Regions from separate parts of the Paenibacillus sp. SAF-068 genome, predicted to be linked through region 4. Evidence: a T-box and tRNA genes for the amino acid it is inferred to sense, from the RefSeq annotation. Region 4 holds a T-box; the other regions hold tRNA genes.

Region 1 (4,509 bases), on a different contig from region 4:
CAGAGCGAGATCGATATCCAAAATTGAATTCGCATGAGACAGAGGGGTGAGTTCCACGCGAAACCACCGCTCTTCGTTGCATGCCGCATGCACGCAGATGTCATATGTATGATTTCGATGAAAAGGTACTCCGCGTTCTTTCAAATTCTGTGCGACAAGTGCCGTGTGTGCGTTCTTGCTTCGTATTGCCCAGGCTTCCGTCAGATGCAGGTAATGTGTATGATTACTGCTCGCTTCCGGGTTGAGTAATGATTGGCCGAGTCCCTGTTGCCATGCGCGGTTACAACTGTGGATAACCCAATGGTGATCAACGATGATGAGTTGGTGACGAATGGACTGGAACGATAGCCTCTCCAGATCGGATGTAACATGTCTCATGGATGGGGCCCTCCTTGGCAGAAATTTTATCTCAGTTCATCTGGAATATCCAAAATGTCAGCAACCAGGTGTCTGAATCGGGTGGCTTTACGCGTGCCGTGAATGAGATTGGATAAACGGTAGGGTGGGATGCCATGCTGTTCGCAAAAGGTCTTCTGGTCCACTTGAAGTTCGGTTAGCCGTCGTTTGATGGCCCATCCGAACGGGGTCACTGGTTTTTTCTTGTTCTTGTTCAAAAGGGTTCACCCCTGGTTAGAATGTAGTATTCAGTCGCCATTTCTTCGTGTAAAATATATAGAGATGCGAGCTGTGTATTTTATTATATACGTAAATCCGTCATCTAACAATTAAAAAAGACGGAAAAAAGTGTATTTTGTGATGTTAAATGGCGTAAATACGTTAAATAAACAAATAAAACGACAAAAAACACGACGGCAAGGAGGTTGCCGCGTGTTTTTGTGTTTGTCTGAATGAAGGGGAGAAGGAAGAGGATTAGGCTCTGTAGGCATGAAGTCCAGCTCCAAGCATATGGAAACTGGGGAAAAATGATTTCATGGACATCGAGGTTGGTTGTACCAGTCCATCCGCAGCCGAGGCGCATACGGTATTCCATTCATTCTCCAGATCTGAGGCCAGGCGTACCATCAGATCTTTGGTTATATCGTTGTTCAGGGGAATGACTTTGGAGGCTTCGGTTATGCAGGCATTCATGGCTGAATGCAGGTAACCAAGGACCGCTTCCTCGACCGGGATGTCGAGGTGATGGTTAATCCAGGCGTGAACAGTGGAGAGGCAGCCAACCGAATCATATTTGGCGAAGATCTGTTCGAGCTGGCTGAAATCAATCCAGGGGTGCAGAGCGCGTGCCAGTCTGATCAATCGTTTTCCCATGGCGGCAGCTTGTTCTCTGAGATCTCCAGGAGTTCGCTGAACGTGGACCAGTTTATCGATCAGAGCTATCCGCCATGTATCCTTGTGATCTGCTGCGGTATAGATGCCTTTGATGGCCATGCCTTCAAGACGAACAATGCTGGGATGCAACTGACAACGCATGAATGATTCGAGATCTTCAGCATTACGAATGGTACCCTCCCTGATATGGATATCCATGCCGAAGGAATGGGTAAACCCTCCAACCTGAATAGAGGAATCAAGCAGTTTGACATAATCGAGCAGCTTATTCCCACGGTTCACAATCATTCGCCTCCTGTGTTCGTTAAATGTCATTTTAAATGACATTTATATTCCTTTTTGTTAACTTTATGTTTGAAAATCCGAATTATATGATAGTTATCATCCCATAAATGTCCGCTTTTTGTCAATAGTATCTGTTGAATTTAATGAATAGATTCTGATATTTAATATTTATGTCATTTTATATAACCTATTGTGTTATTTGTGTGGCGAAGTGCAGGGAGGACTATATATAAGGAAGGACTACATATTAATGAATCAACAAGATCGGCTCTAGCCGGAAAAGAGGGGATCAAATCTAAGGATATGCAGTTCATGGATAAACATGACGAGAATATGCGTTTTTTGAGGAAAATGCCTGGCTGAAAAAGAAGGTTTAAAAAATACTTTACTTTTATTTCTGAACCCGGTATAATCAATTCTGTTGCCGATTATTTACGACATGCGGTCGTGGTGGAATGGCAGACACGCTATCTTGAGGGGGTAGTGGGCGTATGCCCGTGGAGGTTCGAGTCCTCTCGACCGCATCATATGAACGATGAAGAAGAAGCTTTCCTTTAATGGAGAGCTTCTTTTTTTGTGTCTTTTCGAACAGTCGGGTATCCAGGGGTGAGAAAAAAGGCCATCCATTCCCGGGGGTAATGGTGCTCTACCTTCCGGCACGGGTGGCCAATGTACTATTTTTGCAGCAAATTCTTGATATCTTCTTCAATCTTGTCAGGTGTTGTTTTCGGAGCATAACGCTTAATTACCTGTCCGTTCTGATCCACAAGGAATTTGGTGAAATTCCATTTGATTGCTTTGGAGCCAAGCAGGCCTGGTGCTTCTTTGCTAAGGTGCTGGAAGAGAGGGTGAGCGCTTGAGCCATTCACATCAATTTTCTCAAACATCGGGAAGCTTACGCCATAATTCATCTGACAGAACTCGGCGATATCGTCGGAAGAACCTTTTTCCTGTGCAAATTGGTTGCTTGGAAAACCAAGGACTTCAAACGGGGCATCTTGGAACTTGTCTTGCAGTTCTTGCAGACCTTTGAACTGAGGGGTAAGTCCGCATGAGCTTGCGGTATTTACAATCAGTAACACTTTATCACGGTAGTCGGACATTTCAACTTCTTGGCCCCGAAGGGTATTGACTTTGTATTCGTAAACTGTCATCTAATCGCCTCCATGATATCATCTGATACCTCTTATTATATTGGATGCAATTAAATAATGCAAAACTAATATGGTGTTAAAAGAACCAAAACGGGCAAGTTGTGCAGAATACGTGAATGAAATGCGAAGTGACTTTCGTCAGAGTGAGAATTAGATAGCCTTGAAGAGATGGATAGAGTATAACCATGTTGTAAGCGTTATTATGGATCGGTATTGGCGAAAATCTGTCGATTCGGTGATCTGTACGGACTTTACACCGTCATGGTACGGGTGTATGATTCATAACGTAATTTCAATTTAAACTAAATTGTACCTGAAAAACGAAACAAACGATAATATCGCTCGATCTGATCTTAAGATATACGAACGATGTTTTAATCGCTGAGTTTCCATTCAGTCATGAGTGGGAAACGGGGGAACCAACAGAATGCGCTGTCCAGGACAGTAGGCATTCATGGGGTGAATTTTCCGGTGACAGCCGGAAATAGGGCGACTCTCGCGCCCGAATCCGTCAGCTAACCTCGTAAGCGTTAAAGGGAGAGGCAACAAGCCGTACGCTGGTTCATGGTGTTTTCGCCATGGATTCTTTAAGAAGCGTTCGGGAGGCCTTGGTCCCCCACGCTTCTTTTTTGTTGTCTTTTCACGCCAAGGGAGGAACGAATGATGGATACTGAGATGATCTTAGTGACTGCTCCAAATGAAGCAGGACGCAAATTTATCAAATTGCTGATGTACAAAAAAATGCCGTTTGCCGTTCTAACCAACAGTGCAGGGGAAGAGCGCAGACTCCGTAGAATCGGGGTAGAGCATGTCATTCGCATGAATACGGCTGCAGCTCAAAAATGGTTTTTGCCGCAGGGCAGCGTGGGCAACGTGTTTATTTTTGAGAACAGCCTGAACCTGACTTGCCGTTATTTACAGATCTGCCGTTCATGGACATCGAAATCCCTGTGCGTCATTACGGAACAGAGTCATCCAAAGGGCATCTATCGGGGCATGGGCGCAGACCGGATTGTATATTCACTCAATGGGGAAGTCGGCTTTCTCCTCAATGGTTAATGCCATAGCTTGTGATTGCTCAGGTGTAAGGTGCCTGTTATAATTGAATGTATCGATAAACGGAAATTTGAGGAGACTCATGCAAGATGGTGAGTCTTCTTTTTTATGCTTACAAGGAGGAATTGGCGTGCCGGATGTAGGTGGATTAAAGTGGTTGTTTTTTGATGTTGGAGATACGCTGGTGGATGAATGGGAGCCGGTTGATGATATTATCGGACAGTTCGTCCGCGAAGCCTGTGCTTTGGGGTATCCGGTAAAGATTGAGGCGGTACGCGAACTGTTCGCGAACTGTTACCAAAGTTATGAGCAATGGCCTATGAGAGTGGCGATTCGCACATTCGTTGACGACGAGGGACACCAGAAACAGATTCAGGACAAGCTGAAGTTTCAAAAAGATCTTGAACGTCCTTTTCCTTCAGCGGATTCCGTTCTCCAGCAGTTGTCACGGTATTATCGCATTGGCATTATTGCCAATCAGAGTCCCGGAACGGAAGAGAGACTGGAGAGTTACGGACTGCGGAAGTATGTTGATGTTCTGGCCTGCTCGGCTGAAGAAGGGGTGTCCAAGCCAGATCCGGAGTTATACGCGGTGGCCCTGAAACAGGCAGGATGTACGCCAGAGGAAGCCGTCATGGTCGGGGATCGGATCGATAACGATATTATACCTGCTCGGAAGCTGGGCATGCGTACGATTCGAATTATGCAAGGTTACGGAAGATTC
Region 2 (4,509 bases), on a different contig from region 4:
GCAAGCCATGACATTGATGAATGATAAAGTTCATGCCTACAAGGATCAGATTGGAGCATTAAGCGATGTGCTGCCAGGTGTGGTCAAGTCGTATCATGAGTTTACGGGAGAATGTTTTCAACCTGGTGTGATTGATGCCAAGACAAAACAGCTGATTGCGCTCGGCATTGGATTGTTCGCCAACAATGAGGTATGTACCTTCTACCATGTAGAAGAAGCCCGTGCCAAGGGTGCTACTGATCAGGAGATCATGGAGACCGTTGCCGTGGCCGGAGCTGTAGGAGGCGGACATGCCCTGTCTCAGGGCGCGATGCGAGTACAGAAGGCGCTGCATTAAGTGCACATGGGGGTAGTCCAAGGACTGTTCGCATAAATGGGAAGCAAACAAAAGAGGAGGTTCCGGGTTAATCCGGAGCCTCCTCTTATTAATTTTGCCTACATTTTACCCAACATTTTATCATACATAAACTGTCCAGTTACCCGACGTGCTGTCACGTAACGATCATTGAAGTAAGGGTTGGTCATTTTAGTGATGCTGACACCTTTGCTGCTGGAGGCGTGAGCAAATTGTCCGCCGCCGATATATACACCTGTATGTGAAATGCCTTTGCCCGTCGTATTGAAGAACACCAGATCACCTGTACGAATGTTGCTTTTCGATACAGGAGTACCTGCTTTGGCTTGCTGCTGGGAAGTACGTGGCAATTCAATACTATATTTGTTGAAGAGATATCTCATAAAACCAGAACAATCGAAGCCGGCTACAGTCGTGCCACCCCATTTGTAAGGTATACCTGTCATGTTGTTCACTACGGAGTTGATACTGCTAGCCTCTGTGCTTGTTGCCCCGGATGTAAATAGTACAGCTGCTCCAAAAATGGAGATAATCAGTTTTTTCAAAATCAATGTTCTCCCTTCGATGCCTACGGAGTTAGCTAAGGGTTCGGTAGAAGGTTCCCTATATTTCCTATGTATAAGAATAATTCACCCAAAATGGTTCCCCCGTTTTCAAACATGAAACTCGGCAAATGAATAATTAAGTTTTTGTAACTATTTGAAACTATATTGCATAAATGCGTAATTGTCAAACCCATTTAAAGCCCTTCTTAGTGCCCCAATGTTATCGGAATTACGGTTTTTATATGCAAGAAGCGATTAAGTTTGGGTATCATTCATGACAAAAACGTCATTATTGATTCGTTTAGAACGAATTTGGATAAATAAATAGGTTTGTCATGAGTTGAAAGAACTATTCCGTTATGTAGAATTAAAGAGATTATATTGATTAAGTTGCATATATTGACAAAAATATATTTTTTGCATATTATCTCAGTATCCAAACCACATATTGGATGAAAATAGATCTATTTTGTTATACATCTAAATTAGGGAGGTTAGGAACTGGCCTTATAGGCAAGGTTGAATTCTGGGTTTTATCAAAATGAACATGGGAGAGTGTTACATTTGAAAGCGAAGAAAATAATTACTTTTGTTCTGGCATGCACGATGGTATTCTCAACAGTTGGAATGGCAGTTCTTCCTGTAGGGACGGTATCTGCTGCGGATGCATCGGGTACAACAGCGAGTATTTCTGATATTTTGAAGAACCAGCTGCCGAATGGAGGTTGGAGAAAAGATTATAAACAAACCAGCGGAGAGTGGGCGAAGTCCACGATAGACAATAAGGCTACATACTCAGAAATTAGAAGATTGGCGAAAGAATTTAAAAAGACAAATGATCCTCGTTACTCCGCAGCTGCAATCAAAGGAATTAACTTTTTGATCAATATGCAGTATTCGAACGGCGGATGGCCACAAGTCTATCAAAGCTCCGGATATCACAAACATATCACTTACAATGATGATGCCATGATCAACGTAATGTACATGCTGGATGAAGTAGCAACGCGTAAAGGCGATTTCTCATTTATCGACAGCACACTTGCCAATCGAAGTAAAAATTCAGTTGCTAAGGGCGTAGATGCGATCCTGAATACACAGGTCATTTCAGGCGGTAAGCTGACAGCATGGGGACAACAACATGACTCCAGTTCCCTTAAACCGGCAAGCGCAAGAATCTATGAAGTACCATCGCTGACAGCTGGAGAGAGTGTAACGATTGTTAAATTTCTCAAAACGAGACCTGCCAACGCGAAAATTACCGCATCCATTAAAGGAGCAGAGCAATGGTTTAACAAGGTGAAAATTACGGGTTACAGGTATGAAAGAGCAAATGGAGATAGCAAAATTATCGCTGACTCCAAAGCGGCACCGATTTGGGCACGCTTCTATGAGATCGGAACGGATAAACCCATCTTTATTGGTCGTGATGGGGTAGTCAAATACAAATTAAGTGATATTGATAAAGAAAGAAGAGGCGGTTACGCATGGTATGGCAACTGGCCTTCCAAGCTGTAATTTGTATGATCCCTTCGTTTTAACGAACCAAACAATGAGCTGTTAAAGGTAAATCCCGAATCGACATAAATGTCTGGTTCGGGATTTTATGTTATTATTTTCAGTGTTGACATGATAGATTCCGCATGATATATTATTTCTTGTCGCCGAGATTAAAGAAGATACAATATGCGGTCGTGGCGGAATTGGCAGACGCGCACGGTTCAGGTCCGTGTGGGCTAACCCCCCGTGGAGGTTCGAGTCCTCTCGACCGCATCTAATAAAAAGACGCCTCAAGCTAACGCTTGAGGCGTTTTTTTTGTTTGCATTTTTGATATTTATTGTGCTGCGGTAACATTAATGCTGTCAACATTCGGTCCTTCTGTTCCCGTCGTAACAACTTTCAAGGTATTGGTCCCCGTGTTCATGGGGACCTGAATTGTTTTTTCAATCCATGTGGACCAGCTTCCCGTTGCCGGAAAGGGCTCGTTGCTGATGACTTTGGTTCCGTTAACAAAAATGTCGAGGTTACGGGTTCCGCTTTCCAGCGCATAACGAAACTTTACGTTTTTGGTGCCTGTAATCGTGTTGTTAATAGCGTTCCATTGAATGGCTGAACCAGTCATTGCATTGAAGTTGACATACCCGGAACCAGTGTAACCAGGATAGATCGTTTCAATGGCAGCTTCCGTAAGTGTCGTTCCGGTCTCTGCTTCATACGTAGTGCCACTGCCTGTATTTCCGCCGTTATTCCCGCCAGTAATATTGGCAACAAATGTTGTTACGCTCTGAGCCGGGAGTTGTGCCGTAAAGGCTCCATTGGATACGGTAAGCGAGGCCCCGCTTGCCAGGTTGCGACTGCTGTCCGTAACCCATGAGGACACCGTGGAGGCATTACCATTCTGCAGAACGAATTTTTGGCTTGTGGCTGAAGTTCCACGGTTAATTGCTACGACAACGACCTTGTTATCCCCTTTGTAGGCAGAAACAAATGTGTTTGTATCCGGGTTTTTGGTTGCATCCACTCTGAGATAGCCAGGACGTACAAATTTGGAGAAGTGGGCCATGTTATACCCGCGTTTGCTTATAGTACCGTCCTCTTTCATCGGACCATACTGTCTGCGGATGTACCACCACACATAAGCTTGGAAATCACCTTCTACCATGGCATTGTGCATGTGATAGGAAACGTCCAGTGCTTCAGGCCAGCGGTCTGCTGAATTGTTATCACTGTTCGGAACGTATACCTCAGTCATCCACAGTTCTTTACCAGCTCCTTTTTGCTTAAAGAGAGGGTACGCAAAATTCGAAATCTGGGTTCCGTACGTGTGTGCTCCCAGAATGTCCATGTTGGCAAGGGCCTGCGGATCATTCAGGATTGGGTCGGATATGTTCTTTAAGTATTGGAAGGATTCAGGCGCCATGACTTTGGTACCTTGAATGGAACCGGCATTTTCCTTCATGAATCGAAGGATCTCTTGTGGAGTCCACCAGGTCCAGTCATGGGCATAATCCGGTTCATTCTGCACAGAAATGGCATACAGATCTACACCGTTATTTTTCATGTAGGTTACAAAGTCGTTCAGATGTTGCGCATATGCGGCATATTTGTCGTATTTCAGACGTTTGGCATTTGTATCCCCATTACGGTTGAATGTTTCAACCATGCTACTTGGAGGATTCCACGGGGATGCGAATACGATCGCCCCCTTTTCAATAGCCCGTTTGGCTGTGGCAACTTCACGATACCAGTTATTGGAATCGGGATCGACGTAGATTCTGAGAATTGAAAAGCCTAACTGATTCTGGTCGTTACCGAAAGCAGTTTCACGTTGAGCAGGCGTCAGATCACCAATCCAGGCAGGGAGGTTAATGCCACCAAAGCCCTTGATCAGTTGTTTTTCCGAGGACAAATTAATGTTGGCATCACTTGCCGCCGAAACTTGTGTAGGACTTAACATGAGGGGCAGAGCTGTTAAACAGGCCAATAAAACATTGATCGTTTTTTTGAATTTGAATTTCACTATTTTCATCCTCCTCAATAATGGTAAATGGTTACATGGAGAAACCGCGACCAGGGATAACAATAAGAAGAGCTGATAGTCTGGTATT
Region 3 (4,509 bases), 180 kb from region 4:
CCTTAGGATCGAAACCTTCTTTCACCACACGCTCAAGCACTTCTCTGACCGTTCCCAGGAAATCCTCTTTGCTCGACAGATTACTCTTCTTCAGTCCCACCGTGAACACAGGCTGATACAGGCTGTCATCATACGAACCGTAGACATCCTTCGCAATTCCCTTATCCAGCAACGCCTGCTTCAGTACCGCTCCCGGAGCGTTCAGCAGGGCGTATAACAGGATTTGAAACGAAATGTTCAGTTCCTTGTCCAGACTTGTGCCGATCACCGCATTATAGGTCAAGAAGCTATTATCCACTTCCGATTCCGTACTTCCGGCAGAGTAAGTCTTAACCGTGTCTACCCGTTCTGTAAAAGCAGGTTGAAGTTGAATGGCCGAATCAATCTCGATACGATCATATGCATTTAGATAGTTCTCGTCGAGCCATTGCAGCTTCTCTTCCATATCCATATCCCCGTAGAGATAGATGTAGCTGTTGGACGGATGATAGTATCTTGTATGGAAATCCAGTAGTCCCTGATAAGTTAGATCCAGGATCGCTTCCGGGAATCCGCCAGACTCGGAGGAATATGTAGTATCCGGGAAAAGGGAGTTCAGCACTTCTCTGCGCACCATTCGTTCCGGTGAAGAAAAGGCACCCTTCATCTCGTTATATACAACTCCGTTGTAGGTTAACTCATCATCTGCTGAGGCCAGATTATAGTTCCAGCCCTCTTGCAAAAATATCTTTTCATTCTCATAAATATTCGTATTCAATACCGCGTCCAGATATATATCCATCAGATTATGGAAGTCATGATCATTACGACTCGCGATCGGATAGATCGTCTTATCGGGATACGTCATGGCGTTAAGGAATGTATTCAAGGAACCTTTCAGCAACTCAACAAAAGAATCCTTGGCCGGAAATTTCTTGGACCCACAGAGCACGGAGTGTTCGAGAATATGGGCTACCCCTGTATCATCTTCCGGAGGTGTGCGGAAACCGATACTGAATACTTTGTTATCGTCCTGATTGGACAAAAGTACAATTTTGGCCCCTGATTTCTGATGTTCCAGCAGATACGCATCCGATTTCAATTCTTCAATTCTGCGCTCCTGTAACACCTTGTATGGCTTAAGCTGTTTCAACATAAACTTGAGTCCTCCGTCCATAAGATTGTTTTATTGGTTTTGTGACTATATCGTTCAGCAAGGTAAAGGTAATATATGCCTACGGATAGTATACACCATTGTTCCGTCTCTTCATAAAAGTCAGATAAATGTACCTTCTGATATGTATTATGCAGCGTTTATGTTTATGAACTGCATGGTGAAGTGGTCAGCTATGATATCACATTCATATTAAAGAACACAAAAAAGATCGCATGCAGCTTGGTTAACAAGCGTCATGCGATCTTTCTTTTTGAGATGCCGAGGACCGGGATCGAACCGGTACGGTAGTCACCTACCGCAGGATTTTAAGTCCTGTGCGTCTGCCAATTCCGCCACCCCGGCAGGATTATGTATTTCTTGGCGACAAGAAATATCTTACCATGAAACAATTAACTTTGCAACACCTTTTATTAAAAATAATAAAAAATGAAACAGGCACTGCAAGCGATCAGCTCACAGTGCCTAGAAAGTCCGAGTTGCGGTCCCGGACTTCCGGTAAACCAATCTATATTAAGGGAGGTGTGAGATAAGAATACCTCCCCAACATTAAAGAAACCTAAAATCAGCCTTAAATTAAACTAAAAAAGTAAAATCGGTCTAACACGAGCCGCCTCTTCCTCGCTGCACTCCACGATAACCAAGATATGGTCCTTTAACAGCCAATCTTCATAATACCTTGCGTCTTCTTCCGAGATCCCCGCTTCAGTCAGTGTAAGCACCAAATCATCGGTCTCACTCCCAATCTCATTGCCGGCGAGTCTGCGTACTGCTTTTCCGATCGACATCGTCTGATCCATCCGTTTTCCCAGACCAGCCAATATACCTTTTAGCGCACCAAAGGCACCATCCGATCCTGCACCCTTCAAAGGTTTGGGCAGACCCGTCTTCTCGCTCACCAGCTCCAGATTGAGCTGTTCCTTCGCCACCGCTCCCAAATATTTATCCTTAATACCTTCCTCTTTAGCTTTGTTCAGCATGATTATTGCCTCGTTCTCGGTACGGGCCAGCCCAATAATCAATTTTGTCATTCCGTTCCCCTCCTTTTACCCTAATATAACCCCGTAATCCTCATTCAAAAACAGCTAATCCAGAGCTAAGACAAATCACCTATGAAATTATTGATTTAACTTCTGGAAATCTATACCTAGTTCTGATAGACTAGATAAAGAAGACAAATTAACCATTGAAAACATTGACATATGGAATTATCATCTCATAATCAGGAGCAATGACTTATGAAAAAAGAGGTAGAAATTGCCATCCGGCGCAAGCAACAGATCATGGTTCGTAATACAAGCGGTCAGACGGTAACCGGATATCCCGAGCATACCGCTGATACATCCATTCTATCCTTACGTACAGTTCACGGCAGTCTGTGGATACCGTTTGATGAGGTTGAACATGTTACACGTCTGTTAAGCATCCGTTCTCATCATTTAAGCGGAATGCAACTCGTATAGTCACCAAAAAACCAGACGCATGCACGTCTGGTTTTTCTTATCTACTTATCCTGTACCACGTTGCCACTAACCTCCCAACAAAGACCTTGCTGTCCTTGTTTCTGTCCACCCATATCCTGTCATTACTTCACTACAAACTTCACTCGTGTTCCATCCGGATATGTACTTAACTGATTCCCTACCCATGAACCTGCACCGCGATTATCCTTTGGGGTAATGTATTGGATATCTGCACCTGTTCCTCCCTCAGCGCACATCGCCATGGGCCACTCGTCACGATCCTTACCTTTTTTGACCGGAACACCCTTGAGTGATAGATCCCGATTGCCTTCAGCTCCACTACGATCAATGGTGCATACATCCGAATGCCCCGCCTTGATCGCAGCTTTAATATGATTGGCTGTTTCAGGATAGCGCTCCGAAGGAAATGTAATGGTATGGTCTACACTCTTATTAGTCCCTCCGAATGGATTAGGTATCTCCTCGGGCCATTCTCCCCCAGCCCAGGCGTAGAGGGCTACCAGCAGCATCGCTACCAGTGTCAGTACCTGCTTTTTGAAACCTTGCTTACCTTTGCGTTTTCGTCTTGTGCGTCTCTTACTCATGCTGTGTCTCCCCCATTCAACACTTACATTATAACAGAACGCCCGTTCGCAGAACAATTCAATACAATAAAAAAAACAGCCGAGATCACCCGGCTGTCCTGCTTGTTTGGTTATCCTACATTGGGAATGGCCTGTTGGCGCAGCAAGGGTAGTATCACCTCAAACTGTGTACCTTTCCCCTCGGTACTCTCCACCGAGATCTGGCCATTCATCAGTTCCAGCAGTTCTTTGCAGATGGTCAGTCCAAGCCCGCTTCCGCCAAATCGGCGCGCATGGGAGATATCGGTTTGAGTAAATGCATCAAACAATTGTTCCATCTGATGTGGAGGAATGCCAATTCCCGTATCACGTACAGAGAATACCAATATAACGGTATCCATCAATTGTTTCCTCACATCCACCTGTAACTGCACTTCACCCTGTTCCGTGAACTTGATCGCATTACTCAGCAAATTATCCAGTACCTGCCGAAGTCTTAGCGGGTCACCGATAAGTACATCAGGAACATTCAGATCAGCATGACAGAGCAAACGTATGTGTTTATTCTGTGCCGCCGGCTCATGTGTCTTTACAATCTGTTGGATCAGCTTCAGAGGTTGAAACTCAATGTTTTCAACATCCATTTTGCCTCTGCCCAGCTTCGCCATATCCAGGCTATTGTTAACAATGTTAAGTAGCGCCTCACCCGATTGACGTGCAAGTTCAAGGTATTCTTTCTGTTCATCCGTAGTTTCACCCATACTGGCAAGTTCGATCATACCCATAATGCCGTTGAGTGGCGTACGAAGCTCGTGATTCAGCTTTCCGATGAATTCCAATTGCCCTCTGCTGTTCATCTCAGCCATGGAAGTTGCGAACTTCAACTGTTGTTCGGCATACTTCCGTTCTGAGATATCGTATTGAATGCCTACAAAATATAAACACTCTCCGGATTCATTAAAGATCGGATCAATATTCAGTTCGTTCCAGAACTTCTGGCCACTTTTTGTATAATTTAAGATATCAATCTTAATGGACTGTTGTTTCTTTAATGCATCACGAATCTGCATTACCGTTTCGGGGTCTGTGTCCTGTCCTTGCAAAAATCGGCAATTCTGTCCTACAGACTCTTCATACGTGTATCCTGTCAGCCGGGTAAAGTGTTCGTTTACATACATGAGCGGAAGCTCAGGCAATGTAGCATCGACCACGGTCACGGAGGATTTCACTTTCGAGATGATAAATTCCCACTGTAATGGGGATTGATTATGTTGGCTCATGCCTTCCTCCTTCATCTCACACACGTTAA
Region 4 (4,509 bases):
GAAGCGGTACATGCCTTCAACCCCGTTCGCATTCCACGGTTTTGTTGCTTCCAATGGTCCCATGAACATCTCGTACAGACGCAATGTATCTGCACCGAATTCATTCACGATTTCATCCGGGTTAATGACATTACCACGGGATTTACTCATTTTCTCATTGTTGGTACCCAGGATCATACCTTGGTTCACCAGTTTGTGGAAAGGCTCTTTGGTATCCACAACACCCAGATCATACAGCACTTTGTGCCAGAAACGAGCATACAGCAAGTGAAGCACCGCGTGCTCTGCTCCACCAATGTACAGATCCACCGGCAGCCATTGTTGCTGTTTCTCCTTCGAGATCAGTTCCTTGTCATTGTTCGGATCGATAAAGCGCAGGTAATACCAGCAACTACCCGCCCATTGTGGCATGGTGTTGGTCTCACGACGTGCCTTCATCCCCGTTTCCGGATCTACCGTATTCACCCACTCCGTAACATTCGCCAGTGGCGATTCTCCAGTACCCGAAGGTTTGATCTGGTCGATATCAGGAAGCAGCAGTGGAAGTTGATCTTCCGGTACGGTCTTCATCGTTCCGTCTTCCAGATGCAGAATCGGAATTGGCTCACCCCAGTAGCGCTGACGGCTGAACAGCCAATCACGCAGACGGTAGGTTACTTTCCCTTGTCCTTTACCGTTCTCTTCCAACCAGGCAATCATCTTGGCAACCGCTTCTTCATTGTTCAGTCCGTTCAAGAAATCGGAATTCACATGCGCGCCATCACCGGAATATGCCTCTTGTGTAACGTCTCCACCTTGAATAACCTCGATGATATCCAAACCAAACTGCTTCGCAAATTCCCAGTCACGTGCATCATGCCCCGGAACGGCCATAACCGCACCAGTACCGTAACCTGCAAGAACGTAATCAGCAATCCAGATCGGCAGTTTTGCACCATTAACGGGATTGATTGCATAAGCGCCAGTGAATACACCTGTTTTGTCTTTGGCCAAATCCGTACGTTCCAGATCACTCTTACGAGAAGCCTGCTCCTGATAAGCCTGAATCGCTTCACGTTGGTCATCCGTTGTAATCGCTTCTACCAATTCATGTTCCGGAGCAAGTACTGCAAAGCTTGCACCGAACAATGTGTCCGCACGGGTAGTAAACACCTTGATAACTTCCTCGCGACCTTCAATGGCAAAAACAACTTCTGCTCCTGTCGATTTACCGATCCAGTTACGCTGCATATCCTTGATACTTTCCGACCAATCCAGCTCTTCCAGGTCTTCCAACAGACGCTCTGCATACTCGGTAATTTTCAGTACCCATTGGCGCATCGGTTTACGTACAACCGGATGCCCACCACGTTCACTCTTGCCATCAATAACCTCTTCGTTAGCCAGTACCGTTCCAAGTGCTTCGCACCAGTTCACTGCGACTTCATCCACATAAGCGAGGCCCTTATTGTACAACTGGATAAAGATCCATTGTGTCCATTTGTAGTACTCAGGGTCCGTTGTGCTGATCTCACGATCCCAATCATAGGAGAACCCGAGCGATTTGATCTGACGACGGAAATTGTCAATATTGCGGAATGTAATATGCCGTGGATGTTCACCTGTATCCAATGCATGCTGCTCAGCAGGCAGACCGAAAGCGTCCCAACCCATTGGGTGCAAAACATTGTAACCACGCATACGTTTGTAACGGGAAACGATATCCGTTGCTGTATATCCTTCCGGGTGACCTACATGCAGACCTGAACCGGATGGATAAGGGAACATATCCAGTGCATAAAATTTTGGTTTGGCAGGATCCTCACCCGTTTTAAACGTTTTATTTGCATCCCAGTATTGTTGCCAACTTTTTTCCATGACTTGTGGCTGATAGCCGTGCTTCGGCTGGTTATTCTCACTCATCTATTGTTCCTCCTTCTGGTTGTTCGTTTTAGCTTTAATTGCAACAAAAAAACCTCAGCATCCCGTAGCGTTTGCAGCGCTAGGGACGAGAGGTTGAATTCCCGTGGTACCACCCTAGTTAGCGGACGAACGTGCTTCGTCATCCACTCCCTTTGGACCTGTAACGGCGGTTAACCGATGCGGATTTCCATTCCTGAACCAAGCTTTATACAAGCAAGTTGACCAGAATGGTGTAATCACCGCATTTCTCCAAGGCGAGTTCGCAAATCACTGTCAACCGGCTTGCACCAACCGCCGGCTCTCTGTTATGTACAGGAATTACTACTGATCCTTATCATCGAAATATGTATACAATATCGGGACCATTATATAAAAAAGCAAGGCCAAAGTCAATATGACACGTTATAATCGCCTTCTTGAAGATCACAGTTTGTATCCTTCATAACGCTGGTTGCTGTTCAGGATAACCGAAAACGCTCAATGCCCTCCTCCAGATTATGAATAGTCCAATTCACATGTTCCAGATTATCATATTGGCGATAAGCGCACTCAATACGCAATACCAGATCAAAGTACAAGTCATACAGACTTCTTCTTTTTAGCTCACTTGGGGTGGTAATCAAACTCCCGTAACCTTTCACAAACCCTGGTGTATAGTTAAAATGACTGAAATAATGCTCCATCAGAGGGTCTGCCCACAGTGAACGTTCAAAATCGATAATTGCTGTGATACGACCATCGTTCACTAGAACATTGCCATCCCACAGATCCCAACTGATAAGCGCAGGTTCCTTTACATCGTCCAGCACATCCGATTTTTCTTCAATCAAGCGTCTCAATTCTGGGTAATCCATCGAAAATGTAATACCGGCTTCTTCCCCATCGGCAAGAACGTCATCCATTAGGTTCATAAATGCTTCTTTCCATGTGGAATATCGCTGTTTTTGCTCCGAGAAATATCCAAACTTCTCGCCCTTGATTTCATTAATTCGACGATTGTAACGCCCCAGTTGTTGTTCAATGGCCTCCTGCTCTTCCGCAGAATACTGATCCTTGATCTGATTGTAGGGTGTTCCAGACATGTACTCCATGATGAAATAACGCGCTGAAGCCATGGTTAACGAGTCATCATAAGCCAATACATGGGGTACAGGGACATCCTGTAACTTGCTGATGAGACGCATTGCCTCAACTTCGGCGATCATCAGATCCTGCTCGCAGCGCATCAGATTGGTGGAAGCCGCAGGGGCAATTTTGAGTACCACTCGCTGTGCGTCACTCAATGTAATGAGATATGCATGATTGGCCCAGCCATCCACCATTTCCTTGTAGTCCTGTATACTTGCAGATAGATGCTGCTCGATTATGGCATTCAGTTGTTCTGACGTAAGCCTTGTTTTATATGTACTTTCCACTTCTACACCTCATCTCGACTATTGATCTCTCAGAAAACGCTTTCTACCCGACTATTATCGCCTCCTTTACTTTAACTGGCAATACTTTTTGTCACGCTCATAAGTTTCTTCTAACATTTCTTTCCCCGATTACGGAAACACGTCACTCACTTGATATGGAGAATAAAACCAAAAAACTGCCCTTATGTACCAAACATAAGGACAGTTCTCGAGATTTGTTCTTATTTCACAGCAACGTAGAACAAGCGTTGTGCGCTGTCTCCGGCCTCTTTCCATTCAAAATCCGCATATACCTTCACATCTCTAAAACCTGCCTTGGATAACTCCAGCTTCATCCAGTCCGGATTATATGCACGCTGGACATGAACTTCTTCAAACCGCTGGTATATATCCTTGCTACCATCTTCCACACGCGAAAAAATACTGAGATGATGTTCAATCTCACAACGATCCTGGTCCAGATCACAAGTCCAAATATAAGATACAGAGCGCTCATCCAGGACAAAAGGCTGCTCCTCATCATAACGAATAAGGGTATTGGGATGATGCACATCAAACAAAAACGTTCCATCCGGCTTCAACATCTCATATGTCCGCTGGAATGTTCGAACAACATCTTCTTGTTCAAGCAGATAATTCACGCAATCACAGAAAGATATCACTGAATCCACAGGTTCCGGAACTCGCCAGTCACGCATATCTTGCTGCACCCAACGTACGCTGCCTTCCCGATACAATCGGTGGCCCTGAGGCGTTGCCTCCATCTTGCTGCGTGCAACCGACAACATATCTGCTGACAGGTCAATACCTGTAACTTCGAAACCGGAGTTCACGAGCGGGATCGTAATGGAGCCCGTTCCACAGCCAAGTTCAGCGACACTTTTGGGCATTCCATGCTTTTCCCACGCTGTTCTTGCAAACCTTATCCAGTCCGGATAAGGCATATCTTCCATTAATTCATCATAGACATAGGCAAATTTCCGGTAAGACATGTCAGGCACCGCACTTTCAATTTCATTTTCCAATCCTGATCTAACAAAAGTAAAGACAGGGGCATCCGGTGTTTACCCAGCCTATCCCTGCCTTCTCCGAGTTTCATATTATGAAATATTCAATCAAAAGAATTATTTGTTTTCACTTTGATCTGCAGGAGCAGATTCGGACAGATACGTCCAGTTTTCCTTTTGAACCA

The links. The T-box of region 4 lies ahead of leuS (leucine--tRNA ligase). A T-box ahead of a tRNA ligase gene usually reads a tRNA of that ligase, here a tRNA-Leu.
Region 1: it encodes a tRNA-Leu, which carries the amino acid that the T-box ahead of leuS (leucine--tRNA ligase) is inferred to sense. The anticodon was not compared.
Region 2: it encodes a tRNA-Leu, which carries the amino acid that the T-box ahead of leuS (leucine--tRNA ligase) is inferred to sense. The anticodon was not compared.
Region 3: it encodes a tRNA-Leu, which carries the amino acid that the T-box ahead of leuS (leucine--tRNA ligase) is inferred to sense. The anticodon was not compared.

Annotation. Positions count from the first base shown of each region.
Region 1 is NZ_JBQCJX010000001.1:583,040-587,548, forward strand. Features, by position in the region: gene ACTHPG_RS02415 (hypothetical protein) at 1-378, opposite strand, end outside; gene ACTHPG_RS02420 (XRE family transcriptional regulator) at 405-614, opposite strand; gene ACTHPG_RS02425 (urease accessory protein UreF) at 871-1,572, opposite strand; tRNA gene ACTHPG_RS02430 (tRNA-Leu) at 2,017-2,099, shown strand; gene ACTHPG_RS02435 (glutathione peroxidase) at 2,250-2,729, opposite strand; cyclic di-AMP (ydaO/yuaA leader) riboswitch at 3,099-3,274, shown strand; gene ACTHPG_RS02440 (hypothetical protein) at 3,390-3,788, shown strand; gene ACTHPG_RS02445 (HAD family hydrolase) at 3,916-4,509, shown strand, end outside.
Region 2 is NZ_JBQCJX010000001.1:1,219,732-1,224,240, forward strand. Features, by position in the region: gene ACTHPG_RS05480 (carboxymuconolactone decarboxylase family protein) at 8-337, shown strand; gene ACTHPG_RS05485 (C40 family peptidase) at 436-900, opposite strand; cyclic di-AMP (ydaO/yuaA leader) riboswitch at 906-1,037, opposite strand; gene pelA (pectate lyase) at 1,456-2,418, shown strand; tRNA gene ACTHPG_RS05495 (tRNA-Leu) at 2,589-2,673, shown strand; gene ACTHPG_RS05500 (carbohydrate-binding protein) at 2,736-4,430, opposite strand.
Region 3 is NZ_JBQCJX010000002.1:623,891-628,399, reverse strand. Features, by position in the region: gene ACTHPG_RS16775 (insulinase family protein) at 1-1,135, opposite strand, end outside; tRNA gene ACTHPG_RS16770 (tRNA-Leu) at 1,413-1,498, opposite strand; gene ACTHPG_RS16765 (hypothetical protein) at 1,735-2,184, opposite strand; gene ACTHPG_RS16760 (hypothetical protein) at 2,392-2,616, shown strand; gene ACTHPG_RS16755 (NucA/NucB deoxyribonuclease domain-containing protein) at 2,739-3,221, opposite strand; gene ACTHPG_RS16750 (ATP-binding protein) at 3,332-4,480, opposite strand.
Region 4 is NZ_JBQCJX010000002.1:448,199-452,707, reverse strand. Features, by position in the region: gene leuS (leucine--tRNA ligase) at 1-1,902, opposite strand, end outside; T-box leader at 1,981-2,249, opposite strand; gene ACTHPG_RS15980 (phosphotransferase family protein) at 2,361-3,317, opposite strand; gene ACTHPG_RS15975 (class I SAM-dependent DNA methyltransferase) at 3,539-4,309, opposite strand; gene ACTHPG_RS15970 (CvfB family protein) at 4,442-4,509, opposite strand, start outside.